Regions from separate parts of the Neobacillus sp. BF23-41 genome, predicted to be linked through region 2. Evidence: riboswitches for the same ligand, from Rfam matches in the RefSeq annotation. Region 2 holds a riboswitch; each other region holds the start of a gene.
The links. A riboswitch is a leader RNA that binds a small molecule or an ion and turns the genes downstream of it on or off. The one in region 2 is predicted to bind S-adenosylmethionine.

Region 1: linked by a shared signal. The riboswitch ahead of AB7942_RS20545 (homoserine dehydrogenase) and the one ahead of AB7942_RS08540 (methionine biosynthesis PLP-dependent protein) in region 2 are both predicted to bind S-adenosylmethionine.
Region 3: linked by a shared signal. The riboswitch ahead of mmuP (S-methylmethionine permease) and the one ahead of AB7942_RS08540 (methionine biosynthesis PLP-dependent protein) in region 2 are both predicted to bind S-adenosylmethionine.
Region 4: linked by a shared signal. The riboswitch ahead of AB7942_RS14490 (methionine ABC transporter ATP-binding protein) and the one ahead of AB7942_RS08540 (methionine biosynthesis PLP-dependent protein) in region 2 are both predicted to bind S-adenosylmethionine.

What each region holds. Positions count from the first base shown of each region.
Region 1 covers NZ_JBGBPR010000015.1:27,220-30,382, reverse strand. The annotation lists gene AB7942_RS20555 (GNAT family N-acetyltransferase) at 1-585, shown strand, start outside; gene AB7942_RS20550 (GNAT family N-acetyltransferase) at 605-1,279, shown strand; SAM riboswitch class I at 1,376-1,487, shown strand; gene AB7942_RS20545 (homoserine dehydrogenase) at 1,592-2,830, shown strand; gene AB7942_RS20540 (glycosyltransferase) at 3,067-3,163, shown strand, end outside.
Region 2 covers NZ_JBGBPR010000004.1:103,762-106,924, reverse strand. The annotation lists gene metC (cystathionine beta-lyase) at 1-28, opposite strand, end outside; gene AB7942_RS08540 (methionine biosynthesis PLP-dependent protein) at 28-1,140, opposite strand; SAM riboswitch class I at 1,222-1,336, opposite strand; gene AB7942_RS08535 (lasso peptide isopeptide bond-forming cyclase) at 1,737-3,163, shown strand, end outside.
Region 3 covers NZ_JBGBPR010000026.1:50,156-53,318, reverse strand. The annotation lists gene AB7942_RS25400 (dimethylarginine dimethylaminohydrolase family protein) at 1-151, opposite strand, end outside; gene AB7942_RS25395 (DUF1659 domain-containing protein) at 834-1,052, shown strand; gene AB7942_RS25390 (DUF2922 domain-containing protein) at 1,136-1,354, shown strand; gene AB7942_RS25385 (YvrJ family protein) at 1,424-1,567, shown strand; partial or broken gene AB7942_RS25380 (23S rRNA (pseudouridine(1915)-N(3))-methyltransferase RlmH) at 1,804-1,895, shown strand; SAM riboswitch class I at 2,031-2,135, shown strand; gene mmuP (S-methylmethionine permease) at 2,219-3,163, shown strand, end outside.
Region 4 covers NZ_JBGBPR010000008.1:154,213-157,375, forward strand. The annotation lists gene AB7942_RS14480 (ABC transporter permease) at 1-227, shown strand, start outside; gene AB7942_RS14485 (ABC transporter permease) at 227-1,372, shown strand; SAM riboswitch class I at 1,658-1,764, shown strand; gene AB7942_RS14490 (methionine ABC transporter ATP-binding protein) at 1,856-2,869, shown strand; gene AB7942_RS14495 (methionine ABC transporter permease) at 2,859-3,163, shown strand, end outside.

The DNA of each region.
Region 1 (3,163 bases), on a different contig from region 2:
TTTGACGATCTTATCAAGATTCAATCCGAGTGCTTCCCACCTCCTTTTCCTTCAGAATTATGGTGGAATAAAGAGCAATTAGCAAACCATGTGTACATGTTTCCAGAAGGTGCATTGTGTGTTGAAGTAGATGGTGAATTAGCTGGGTCAATTACCGGCTTAACTATCGACTTTGATCCTAGCGATAAAAACCATTCGTGGGAAGAAATCACTGACCATGGATATATACGGAACAATAATCCAAATGGGAATACCTTGTATATTGTTGATATTAGTGTTCGTCCGAAGTACCGCAAACTAGGGCTTGGTAAATTGATGATGCAGTCTATGTACCATGTTGTGATAGAAAAAGAGTTATATCGATTACTTGGCGGGGGCAGAATGCCAGGATATCATAAAAAAGCTGATATCATGACACCAGGACAATATTTAGATGCAACAATTAAAGGGGAAGTTCAAGATCCTGTTATCACTTTCTTGCTGCATTGTGGTCGTGTGCCAATAGGGATTATTGAAAATTATCTCGAGGATGATGAATCCTGCAATTATGCTGCATTAATGGAATGGAAAAACCCTTTTAGATAAGTGAGAGGAATGAATCATAATGGAATATATTAGAATAACCAGTATAGCAGACCCTAATTTTAAAAAGCTTCATAACTTAATGGGAGAAATTTTTCCTCCAGAAGAAGTATTAGAATATGAGCTATGGAAAGAGCCATTAGAAGATCCGAGTATTCGCGTGTTTGTTGCTGTCGATGGAGACGAAGTCACAGGAGCAACTGAATATCGTTATTATCCGGATTGGAATATTGCTATGACAGATTTTACAATCATCAGTAAACCAGGCTTAAGCCTTGGCCGTTTTTTAGCGCATAACCGTTTAACGGATTTACAACAATTAGCTAAAGAAAATGGTAACGAGCTATTCGGGATGTTTGCAGAAATATACGATCCGTACCGGGTTGAACAACACGAATTTGGTGGAGTAAAGGTTATGGATCCATATGTCCGACGTGAAGTTCTCTCCCATTTGGGTTATAAACGCATTGATTTTTCATATGTTCATCCTTCCTGGAAAAACAATGGGGAAGCTGTAGCAGGTCTAGATTTATGTTTCATGCCAATTCAAGATGAAGGACTTAATTCACTACCAGCAAACCTGGTAAAGGATTTTCTGACGACATACTATTCAATTCTTACAAATAAGCCGAAGGATTGGCTCGAAATGATAGATCGACTGGGGAAAAAGGAATTTGTCTCCCTATTACCACTTTAATAAAAAGAAATTTCAAATAATATTGACAACTATCTTGGAATCAACTAGAATTCTCTTTATAACTTGGAAATTTAATGAAAAACTAACTAAATAAAACTCTTATCCAGAGCGGCGGAGGGACTAGGCCCGATGAAGCCCGGCAACCATCAAGGTAATTCTTGAAAAGGTGCTAATTCCTGCAGGTTATTTTTAACCTGACAGATAAGAGGAGGAAATCTACCCTCTTCTTATGAAGAGGGTTTTTCTTATTTATATGATATTAAAAGAAACAACCTATTAGTCATGTCTAATATTATTTAAGGGGTGGAAAGCATGTCTGTCATTAAAGTGGCAATTCTAGGCTTTGGTACAGTGGGTGAAGGGGTATATAAAACAATACAATCCCACGCTGATGAACTAACTAATGTTTTAGGAAGAAAAGTAGAAGTAGCTGCAGTGCTAATAAAAAATAAACAAAAAACAAGAGACATAAGTGAAGATGTTTTAATAACTACAGATTTTGCCGAAATTCTTAAACTACCTCAACTGGATGTTGTTGTCGAAGCAATCGTCGACAAAGAACAACCCTTTACTTTTTTAAAACAAGCTATCCAAAGTGGTTGCCACATTATCACAGCAAATAAAGAGATGTTTGCACATCACGGTAATGAGCTGCTCAAGCTAGCAGAGAGTCATAAAGTTTCAGTTGGTTTCGAAGCAACAGTTGCGGGAGGAGTTCCAGTTATTCAAACCCTTAGGCAGTTATTAAATGTTAACCGTGTTCGTACCGTACAAGGCATTCTTAACGGGACATCAAATTTCATCCTTACTGAAATGCGGGAGAAAAAACAGTCCTTTGTTGCTGCGCTTAGTTTAGCACAAGGGAAGGGGTATGCTGAAGCGGACCCAACCAACGATGTGGAGGGGTTTGATGCTTTTTATAAAACAATAATTCTCAGCAGAATAGCTTTTGGTATAGAACCAAATTGGCAGGATGTTGAACGGGAAGGTATTACTTCGATCACAAGTGAATTAATCGAATCAACTGAAAAGCTAGGGTTAAGGTTTAAACATATTGCAAGTATTAATAAGATAGGTGATCAAATTAATGCAACGGTTAGACCGGTTCTTGTTGGAAAGTCGCATCCTTTTTATTCCGTTGAAGGGGTAGAAAATGCGGTAAATATTCATTCTGATATCGTTGGTAGTATTACTTTGCAAGGACCTGGAGCTGGGATGTATCCAACTGCTAGTGCTGTTATCGAGGATTTGGTCTATGTCTGTCAAAATCAGCCGTCAAATAAGATTTTCAAAGAAACAATTGCATTATGTGATGGAGAGAAAAAAGGGGATGTAGAATGCTTATGGTTAATTCAAGGTCTCTCAAAAAATTATAAAAACCCTTTGATTACATGGATTACTCAAGCTATTGATGAGACAGCCATTATCCGGGCAACAAAGGAAGAAATTGAACGTTTAATTAATGACCAGCAGGCAAGGTGTTACTTTCAAATAATAGGTGAGTATGAAACAGAGAACAAAATTAATGAGGTAACCCTAGCTGCCCTTTAAGTTAAAGGAATGTAGCGAGCAAGCGGTTATTCCCAAAAGAGCATTTAGGTGCTCTTTTTTTTTTATGAAGAATTACTACTCACTTATGTGTATGGTATTTACTAATATCTATAAAAATATTAAACAAAACATCTTTTAACTGGGGATAAGTTTAGTCAAAATTAAATGGTATTCATATTGTGTAAAAGCTTGACCAAATGGATTTTTTTTTAAAAAAGAAAATGAAGAGGTGCATCATGTTAGGGAATAGCTTAAATGGACGTTTATTAACGAATCTGAATAATACATTCACCTATGAGTTTTGGGTAATGCCTGAAAGCGTTCATCGTATCG
Region 2 (3,163 bases):
TTTCAAATGTGTATTCTTCGTGTGCCATTATGCAATCACTCCTTCTTGAACACGGGCAAAAGCATTTTCCAAATCTTCAATGATGTCTTGTGAATCCTCAAGTCCAACGGAGAAACGCAATAAACGATTGCAAACGCCTGCTTGAATGCGAATCTCTTCTGGGATATCCATATGTGTTTGCGTTGCTGGATAAGTAATGAAGCTTTCTGTTCCACCTAAGCTTTCTGCAAAACTGATTAAATTTAAATTCTGTAAAAATGGATTCACCCATGCTTCGTCCTTAATTCTAAAGGAAACCATTCCGCCGCGTCCTGGGTAGAGAACATCTGTGACAGCATCATGCTGGGATAGAAATTCGACAATATTCTTTGCATTTTTTTCATGTCGTTCCATTCGTAGTGATAAAGTTTTCATACCACGCATTAATAACCAGGAATCGAATGGGCTCAGCACTGCTCCAGCACCATTATGATGGAATGCCAATGCTTCACAAAGCTCTTTTCCTTTAGCGACAATAAGTCCGGCTAGAACATCATTATGGCCACCTAAGTATTTCGTCGCACTATGGATAACAATATCAGCACCAAGTATTATCGGCTGTTGTAACAGTGGAGTATAGAAAGTGTTATCCACAATTAGCAATAGTCCATGTTCCTTGGCAATCTTTGAAACAGCGGCAATATCGGATTCCTGCATAAGCGGATTGGTTGGTGTCTCAAGGAAGATGGCCTTTGTTTGCGGCGTAATTTTCTTTTCAATCTCTTCCGGACAACAGGTATTAACATATTGACTTTTCAAGCCCCATTTTTGATAGCCTTTTTCTAATAAACGGTAGGTACCGCCGTATAAATCCTCACTTACCAGCCATTCATCACCAGATTGAAATAAAGCAAGTATGGTTAGAATTGCTGCCATACCAGAGCTGCAGGCAAATCCTTGATCACCGCACTCTAAATCAGCAATTGTTTTTTCTAAGAGCTGGCGCGTAGGATTCCCTGTTCGGGTATAGTCAAACCCAGTTGATTGGCCAATTCCCTCATGGCGGAATGCCGTTGAGAAGTATACAGGCGGATTTACGGTGCCAGTTGCTGTTTCACTACGATTTCCAATTTGGGCAAGTTTCGTATCAATTTTGTACATAATGCACTCTCCTTGTTTTATAAAAATAAAAAAAGCCTTCTATAAGAAGAAGACTTTTGTCAGATTACACATTTGTCATTCTTCTTATCTCGCAAATTAGAGAATAATTTGCAGGACTTAGCACCTTTTCAATAGCGAGCCATTGATGGTTGCTGAGGTGTCTTCGGGCCATTCCCTCAACCTCTCTTGATAAGAAAGTAATATTTAGATTATTTATAAAATTTACTACAATTCCATGGGAGTGTCAATTACTTTTTATAAAACCTTATTATAATGAGGAAATTAGAGTTAAATATCCGATCATTAAAATATAATCATTCTTTATGAAAAATAGTTGACACTGATAGTATGAGGATATATTATAAATTTATCACATGTTCGTAATAAAGAACTTATATAGAGTATTATATAGGTAATAAGTTATAAAACTAATTAGATTCAGACCATTTTATTAAAATAATACTATAAATAGGGGACTTTAAATTCGATTGAATTTCCTTATAGTTAAGTACGGGCTCGGTGTTCTTTTTAGTGAACTGATAAAAGAATCTTAAAATAATAGATAATAATAATTTGTAGCCAGGCAGGAGGAAAAGATGAGCGCGATAGCCGGAATTTATCATTTAAATGATGAACCTATCAATCTAGAGCACGGAAATCGAATAATGAAAGAATTAGAAAAATATCCGGCTGATGATATTCAAACCTGTCATAGTGACAAAGTCTTCCTTGGCTGCCATGCTCAATGGATTACACCTGAGTCAGTAGGTGAAAAACTTCCATACTATGATCATGAACGAAAGTTAGCGATTACTGCTGATGCTATTATTGATAATCGAGACGAATTATTTGAGAGATTACAAGTTGATAAAAGGAAAAGAAAAGATATTACTGATAGTGAACTAATCTTACTTTCTTATCATAAATGGGGAGAAGAGTCTCCGAAATATTTAGTAGGTGATTTTGCCTTTATGATTTGGGATGAGAGGAAACGAAAACTTTTTGGGGCGAGGGATTTCTCTGGAGTTCGAACCCTATACTTTCTACGCAATCGACAAAAATTTGCATTTTGTACTGTCATACACCCTTTATTTTCTTTACCTTATATTGAAAAGGTAATGAACGAACAATGGCTCGCACAATTTCTGGCCATATCGGGACCTGTAGGTGAAGTAGATACATCTCTTACTCCATATAAAGATATAGAACAATTACCTCCCTCACATTGCATAACGATAGTTGGAGATAAGATAAATATTACAAGATATTGTAAATTAACATTGAGTGAACCACTAAAACTAAAGTCAAACGGAGAGTATGTAGAAGCTTTTCAAGAGGTATTTCAAAAAGCTGTAAAATCATGTTTGCGAACTTACCTTGGGGTTGGATCACAATTGAGCGGAGGGTTAGATTCTGGTTCAGTTGTTAGCTTTGCTAAAAAAACTTTAGGAACGGAAAAACCATTACATACTTTCAGTTATATCCCAGCCAAGGATTTTATAGATTATACACATAAGTATTTAATGCCTGATGAAAGACCATTAATTCAGTCAACCGTAAATTACGTAGGTGGAATCAAGGATCACTATTTAGATTTTGAAGGCAAAAATTCTTATTCTGATATCGATGACTTTATAGATATTTTAGAGATGCCATACAAATTCTTTCATAATTCATTTTGGAGAAAAGGAATGTATGAGAAGGCCCAAGAGGAAGGGATAGGAGTATTGTTAATTGGTGGGAGAGGTAACTTAAGCATATCTTGGGGACCTGCCTTAGAATATTACGCTATCCTTTTAAAGAAAATGAAGTGGATTCGTCTTATCCATGAGCTAAACCAATATAGTAAAAAAACGGGAGGACCAAGGTTAAGTAGGCTTCCTGAGTTAACCAGAATAGCGTTTCCGTTTATTGATCGAGTCTTTCCAGAAGAGACAATATATACAGAACCCCAAATAATAAACAAAGAGTTTGCTATCCGGACGAACGTTTATAACAAACTTAAAGACTATGGTATTGATCA
Region 3 (3,163 bases), on a different contig from region 2:
TATGGATACCTTCATTCTTAAAATGCTCTTGCGTTTCATTAATTACTTCGCGAATCGTCATATATTGAGGCTGACAAAGGATTACTCGTTTTAATACATCGTATTCACTCATGCAAAAAGTCTTGTTGTTTGTCTTTGGGATTTCTGCCATTTTGCTGCCCTCCTGCGTTCTCTTTTTAAATTAGGTTTTCCTAATCTATCGTTAATATTTACAAACAGAGACAATAGGAAATCTCTTTGCATCATAGGGTCTTTAATGAGGGAATTTCCTCTTTTTACAAATGGGGATGAATCATTAATAAGAATACTATTTCCGATACGGGGAAATTGATACGATACAAATTCAATTGAATAATCAAGTTGTAGAACGCTTCACAACAAAAGGAGAAGCGAATAAATAGCCAATCTATACTAAAAAATACAGCCGTTCGACGAAATTCCATATAGGCTATACTAATCAAACGTTTAGTTAAAACAGCTATAAGTACTGATTTATAAGAACCTTCCCTGCCATGCAAGAAGGAAAATTGTCGATAACTGAAAGTGTATTCCGCAGGAAATAACCCACCTTTCCACAAAATCAGATAGGTTTCTATTAAACTTACATAATTCTATTAATTGCCTGTCTTTTCCCTACTACACAAACGTTTAATTAATAGTGGCCTTAGCACGCACCACTCCTGGCTTTATCCCTTCAAACACCTAAAAAGTTTGTCGAGTGATGTCTTCACCAATCCTAGTTTTAGCCAACAGCACTTTAAAAATTTCTTCTTCCTCCCCTGTCCTTTTTACCGACTTTTTTCTATATAGAAGGTGAAAGGTGGTGAGAGACAATGGCACTAGCGTTATTAGAAGTAACGAAGCTTCGCATCGTATTTGAAGCGGGCATGGATGACGAGGGAAATCCCATCCTCAAAGCGAAAACGTTTAGCAATGTCACCAAGGCAGCTACTGCGGATCAATTATCGCAAGCGGCACTAGCAGTTGCAGTTCTATGCAATGATACGCTAAACAAAGTGGAGCGGAATGATATCATCGCAATTGTAGGTTAATAGTCTAAAGTGAAACGGAATGACAGCTCCGCGATTCTAGGTTAATAGTCTAGTAAAAAACGAAGGGATAGGAGGTGAAAGAAATGGCAAAAACATTGGAATTGCAATTTGCCACGGAGTTCGGAAAGACAGCAAGCCTTTCCATTGATAACCCCAAAGAGCCGATTGATGAAGAAGTCGTAAAATTATCGATGGCGCAGATTATTGCATCTGAAGTTTTCACAACTAGCAGCGGGAAGTTTGTTGCTGCAAAAGGAGCAAGAGTGATCGAACGCAATGTGACAGATTACGTGATTGCCTAATAAAAGTGAGAGGCCGGATTCATTATGAACCCAGCCTCTTTTTATAAACAATGGAAGGAGGAGAGAAAAGTGGAGCAGTTGATTCCAATCATCAGCCAGGTGGGATTCCCCATCGTTGTGACTCTTTATTTGCTTTACCGAATTGAAGCAAAGCTTGATTTGGTCGTCCAGTCGATACAGACACTTCCTGAGCGGATGAGGGAGCGAATATAAAAAAGAGAAACCACCTAGCCTCTACTATTAAGTAGATCCAAGGTGGTTTCTTGTTTTTATTCTTTCACTTTATCCAGAATTCCTTAACCGCTCTTTTTCCCTTTTAACTTTATATACAACTACACCAATGATCAATATCACGACTACTCCTACAATCATCGACGGGTTCTTTTTGATTTGAATCGCTTCTTTTTAATGGTAGGCAAGTCTCGATTCGTCCCCACGGTCTTGCCTGGATGACCTTCCCCCATCAGCTGATGAGACAATCCTTGTTGAACAAATTTATAGAGCTTTTCGGATTAATCGCGGTGAACCGTACCATAAGTAACGACGAAATTTTTACTTGAATTTATATTAGATAAGCATAATTATTATATTTTTTGCTTATAAGGTTTTAAAATTTTAAAAAACTCAGAAATATATTGACAATTATTTAATAGATTGATAAAGTTTAAAAAAATATTTCTTATCCAGAGAGGCGGAGGGACTGGCCCTATGAAACCTCAGCAGCAGGTCTAATAAGACACTGTGCTAATTCCATCGGGTGTGAAGCCTTGATAGATAAGAGCTACGTTATTATTTGTCAGTAACGCACTCATTTATCTGAGTGCGTTTTTTGTTTTTTCTGGATGTAGGAAAAAGGAGACTAGGATGGAGAAGAAAAGCAAGCAAAAATTTCAAAGAAAAATGCAAACACGGCATTTAGTTATGCTATCGCTCGGCGGAGTGATTGGAACAGGATTATTCTTAAGTTCGGGTTACACGATTCAACAAGCTGGCCCGTTTGGGACCATTCTGTCCTATCTGATTGGTGCACTAGTGGTTTATCTCGTCATGCTATGTTTAGGAGAGCTTTCCGTACATATGCCTGAAACTGGTGCCTTTCACAGTTATGCGACTAAATATATTGGACCAGGGACTGGGTATACAGTTGCTTGGTTGTACTGGCTAACTTGGACTGTTGCTTTAGGTTCTGAATTTACGGCTGCAGGATTATTAATGCAGCGATGGTTTCCATCCATTAATGTCTGGAATTGGAGTTTGCTGTTTGCTATTTTGGTTTTTGTCTTAAATATACTGACGGTTAAGTTTTTCGCTGAATCTGAATTCTGGTTTGCGTCTATAAAGGTAATAGCGATTGTTCTGTTTATTGTTGTAGGAGCAGCGGCAATGGTAGGTTTTCTTCCGATGACCCATTCCCAATCGGCACCGTTCTTCTCTAATTTTACAAGTGCAGGTTTATTTCCTAATGGTGCTTTTGCGATTGTCATGACAATGCTTGCGGTTAACTTTGCCTTTTCAGGAACGGAATTAATAGGAATTGCAGCGGGGGAAACAGCAAATCCGGAAAAAACGATACCAAAGGCCATTCGTACTACATTGTGGAGATTGATTATCTTTTTTGTAGGAACGATTGTTGTATTATCTGCATTAATGCCTACTTCAGATGCAGGAGTATTAGAGAGCCCCTTTGTTGCCGTTCTTGAACAAATTGGCGTACCATATGCAGCGGATATTATGAACTTTGTCATATTAACAGCCATTCTATCTGCTGCAAACTCAGGTCTTTATGCCTCTTCAAGAATGCTTTGGTCA
Region 4 (3,163 bases), on a different contig from region 2:
TATCGTCCTTTTTTGGCGGAGCTTATTTTAAAATTGACAACCCAGAAGGCATTTTCAAGCTGATTACTGAGCTTTCGCCGCTAACCTGGATGAATACAGCGCTGACAAAGATTATTTATGCGAATGACTTTGCGGCAGCTATTCCAGCGCTAACGATGAATCTTGGCGGGGCGCTCTTATTTTTACTCGTGGCGATCATATCTTTGCAAAGACGGGAGGGGCTATAATGAAGGATATCCTCTGGTTAATTCAGAACACGTTACGTGTGACGTTTCGAAAAAAGAAAAACATTATTATGTATCTATGTATGCCGTTAATCGGGATTTTTATCTCCTTGCTCGTCTATGGCGGCGATCAAAAAACAATCCTTCATGTTGGAATTGTTAATCAGGACCCTAGCGAGATTACTACGGATACAATCCAATTTTTAAAAAGATTAGAGAATGTGGAAATTTCCAAGATTACCACGGCCGATGTTCAAGATCAAATCTCGTCTGGCTATCTAGATAGTGTAATTACCTTTGAAAAAGGATATTCTGACAGTGTCTTGGCTGGGGAGCCTGACCATATCCAACTGACCTCGATCAAGGGTGCAGCAATTACCGCATACGTGAAATCTTATTTACATCAGTATATCGATAATATTGCGACGATCAGTTATGTTGCAGGCGGTAATCAACAGACTTTTGAGCAGATGTATCAGGATTACCAGCAAACAGATTATAAGCTGACCACAAATGCTTTAGAAGATTCTTCAAAAAACAAGTTTATGACCAACCAAACGATTGGCTTCCTGATTATGATCATGCTGATGTCGGCCTGCAATATGTCCGAGATCATCCTTTTAGAAAAAGAAAACCGCACCTATTTTCGGTTATTATCAACACCGATTAATGCCAGGAAGTATATCTTCTCCAATGTCATGGTCAACATGATTGTGATGACGATACAGGTGCTGATCACGTTAACGATTATGAAAAGTATCTTTGATATTGGCATCAATATGTCCTTTTGGTCAGCGGCGTTCGTCATGATGCTATTTTCATTGATTTCCGTAGGGATCTCATTAATGATTGTTTCTTTTTCAAACAGCCGCAGTGCCGCGGGCGCCTTGCAAAATTTAATTATCACTCCGACCGTCATGCTTTCCGGCTGCTTCTGGCCGGTGGAAGTGATGCCGAAATCGTTACAGAAAATTGCTAATTTCCTGCCGCAGCGCTGGACATTGGATACGTTAACGAAGCTTCAGGAAGGAAATGAATTTAGCGGGTTGTATTTAAATTTCATGATTCTATTTGCCTTTGCCGCTGCGTTTTTCTTGATTGCGGTGTATCGATTTAGTAGAAATAATTCTACACAGACTTTTGTGTAGTAGATATGTGGTTCAGACCTCCGCACAGCTAATGTATAAAGCGGAAAAGTGTAAACGTCGGATGAGGGCAAAGTTGCTCTTGTCTTTTTTTTGGCTGGTCGGAATGAGATGCAGGTAAAATAAAAATAGAATAGACTAGTATAGTTGAGTATAGTATAGTTAATCCAACTATTTTGATTGATTTTATGGGAATGGAAATCCATATTATGTTAGAATACTATTTTCAGATGATTGACAAGATTAAAATAGATTGGTAATATCTTAAATATCTTAATTTAATGATGAAACTTATCGAGAGCGACTGAGGGACTAGGCCCTATGACGTCCGGCAACCCCCATTACAGGGAAGGTGCCAATTCCTGCAGAATGACGATCATTCTGAAAGATAAGTCGAAATATCCACTTGTATTTCGATGTCCCTTTCAGTTGAGAGGGGCATTTTTTTATATCCAAAATATTGCATTTTAAAAAAGAGGTAATCGTATGATTGAGATTCAGAATCTTTCGAAAGTTTACAATACGAAAAATGGCACGGTAAAAGGTGTGGATGATGTTTCGTTAACCGTTCAAAGAGGCGGAATTTATGGAATTGTCGGCTATTCAGGTGCAGGAAAAAGTTCGCTCTTGCGCTGTATTAATCTGTTGGAGCGACCAACATCAGGGAGTATTACTGTTGATGGTATTGACCTTACTTCACTAAAGGGGGAGAATCTACGCTTATCACGATTAAAAATAGGGATGATTTTTCAACACTTTTATTTAATCAGTCAAAAAACGGTGTTTGAGAATATCGTGTTTTCCTTGAAAGCGGCCAACTATCCAAAGAGCCAAATCAAAGAACGGGTGGAAGAACTGCTTGCAACGGTCGGTCTTGGAGATAAAAGGGATGTTTATCCTTCCCAACTGAGCGGTGGACAAAAACAACGGGTAGGGATTGCACGAGCGCTGGCTAATAATCCGAAGGTACTATTATGTGATGAAGCAACATCAGCCCTGGATCCAACCACGACAAAATCGATCTTAAATTTATTGAAAAAAATTAACAAAGAACTCGATATTACGATAGTTTTAATCACGCATGAGATGAATGTTGTCAAGGAAATTTGTAATCGAATGGCGATTATGCAAGAAGGAAAGGTCATTGAAGAGGGAGCGGTATATGATATATTTGCCAACCCTCAGGCAGAACTGACCAAAGAATTTATCGACAGTGTTGTTTCCTTTGACGTTCCGGAGACCATTTTAAATAATTGTGAAGGACCGATTATCAAGGTCATGTTTAAGGGGAAAGTCGCTGGAGAGGGCGTTATTTCCGATATGCTCCAGCAATATAACGTAAAAGGGAACTTCCTGCATGGATCGATTGAATATATTCAAGAATTGCCACTTGGCATCTTTATCATGGAATTGAAGGGACAAAAGGAAGACGTGAAAGCAGCACTTCAGTATATCGAAGACCGGGCAGCGCAAGTGGAGGTGTTACGTAATGGGCTTTGATTTTCAGCATCTTTTGGAACTAATTCCTGATATAAATACAGCATTTTTACAAACGATTTATATGATCCTCATCTCATTGGTAATCGCGATAGTCATTGGCTTGCCAGTAGGGATTCTATTATACGTGACCGACAAAGGCTTGTTTTTGCAAAATCGCGTCATCCAACTTTGCATGGGCTTTGTTGTTAATTTAGTCCGCTCCATTCCTTTTATTATTTTATTGGTGGCGTTAATTCCCTTAACCAATTTTCTAGTAGGTACAACAATTGGACCAACTGCTGCGAGTGTTTCGCT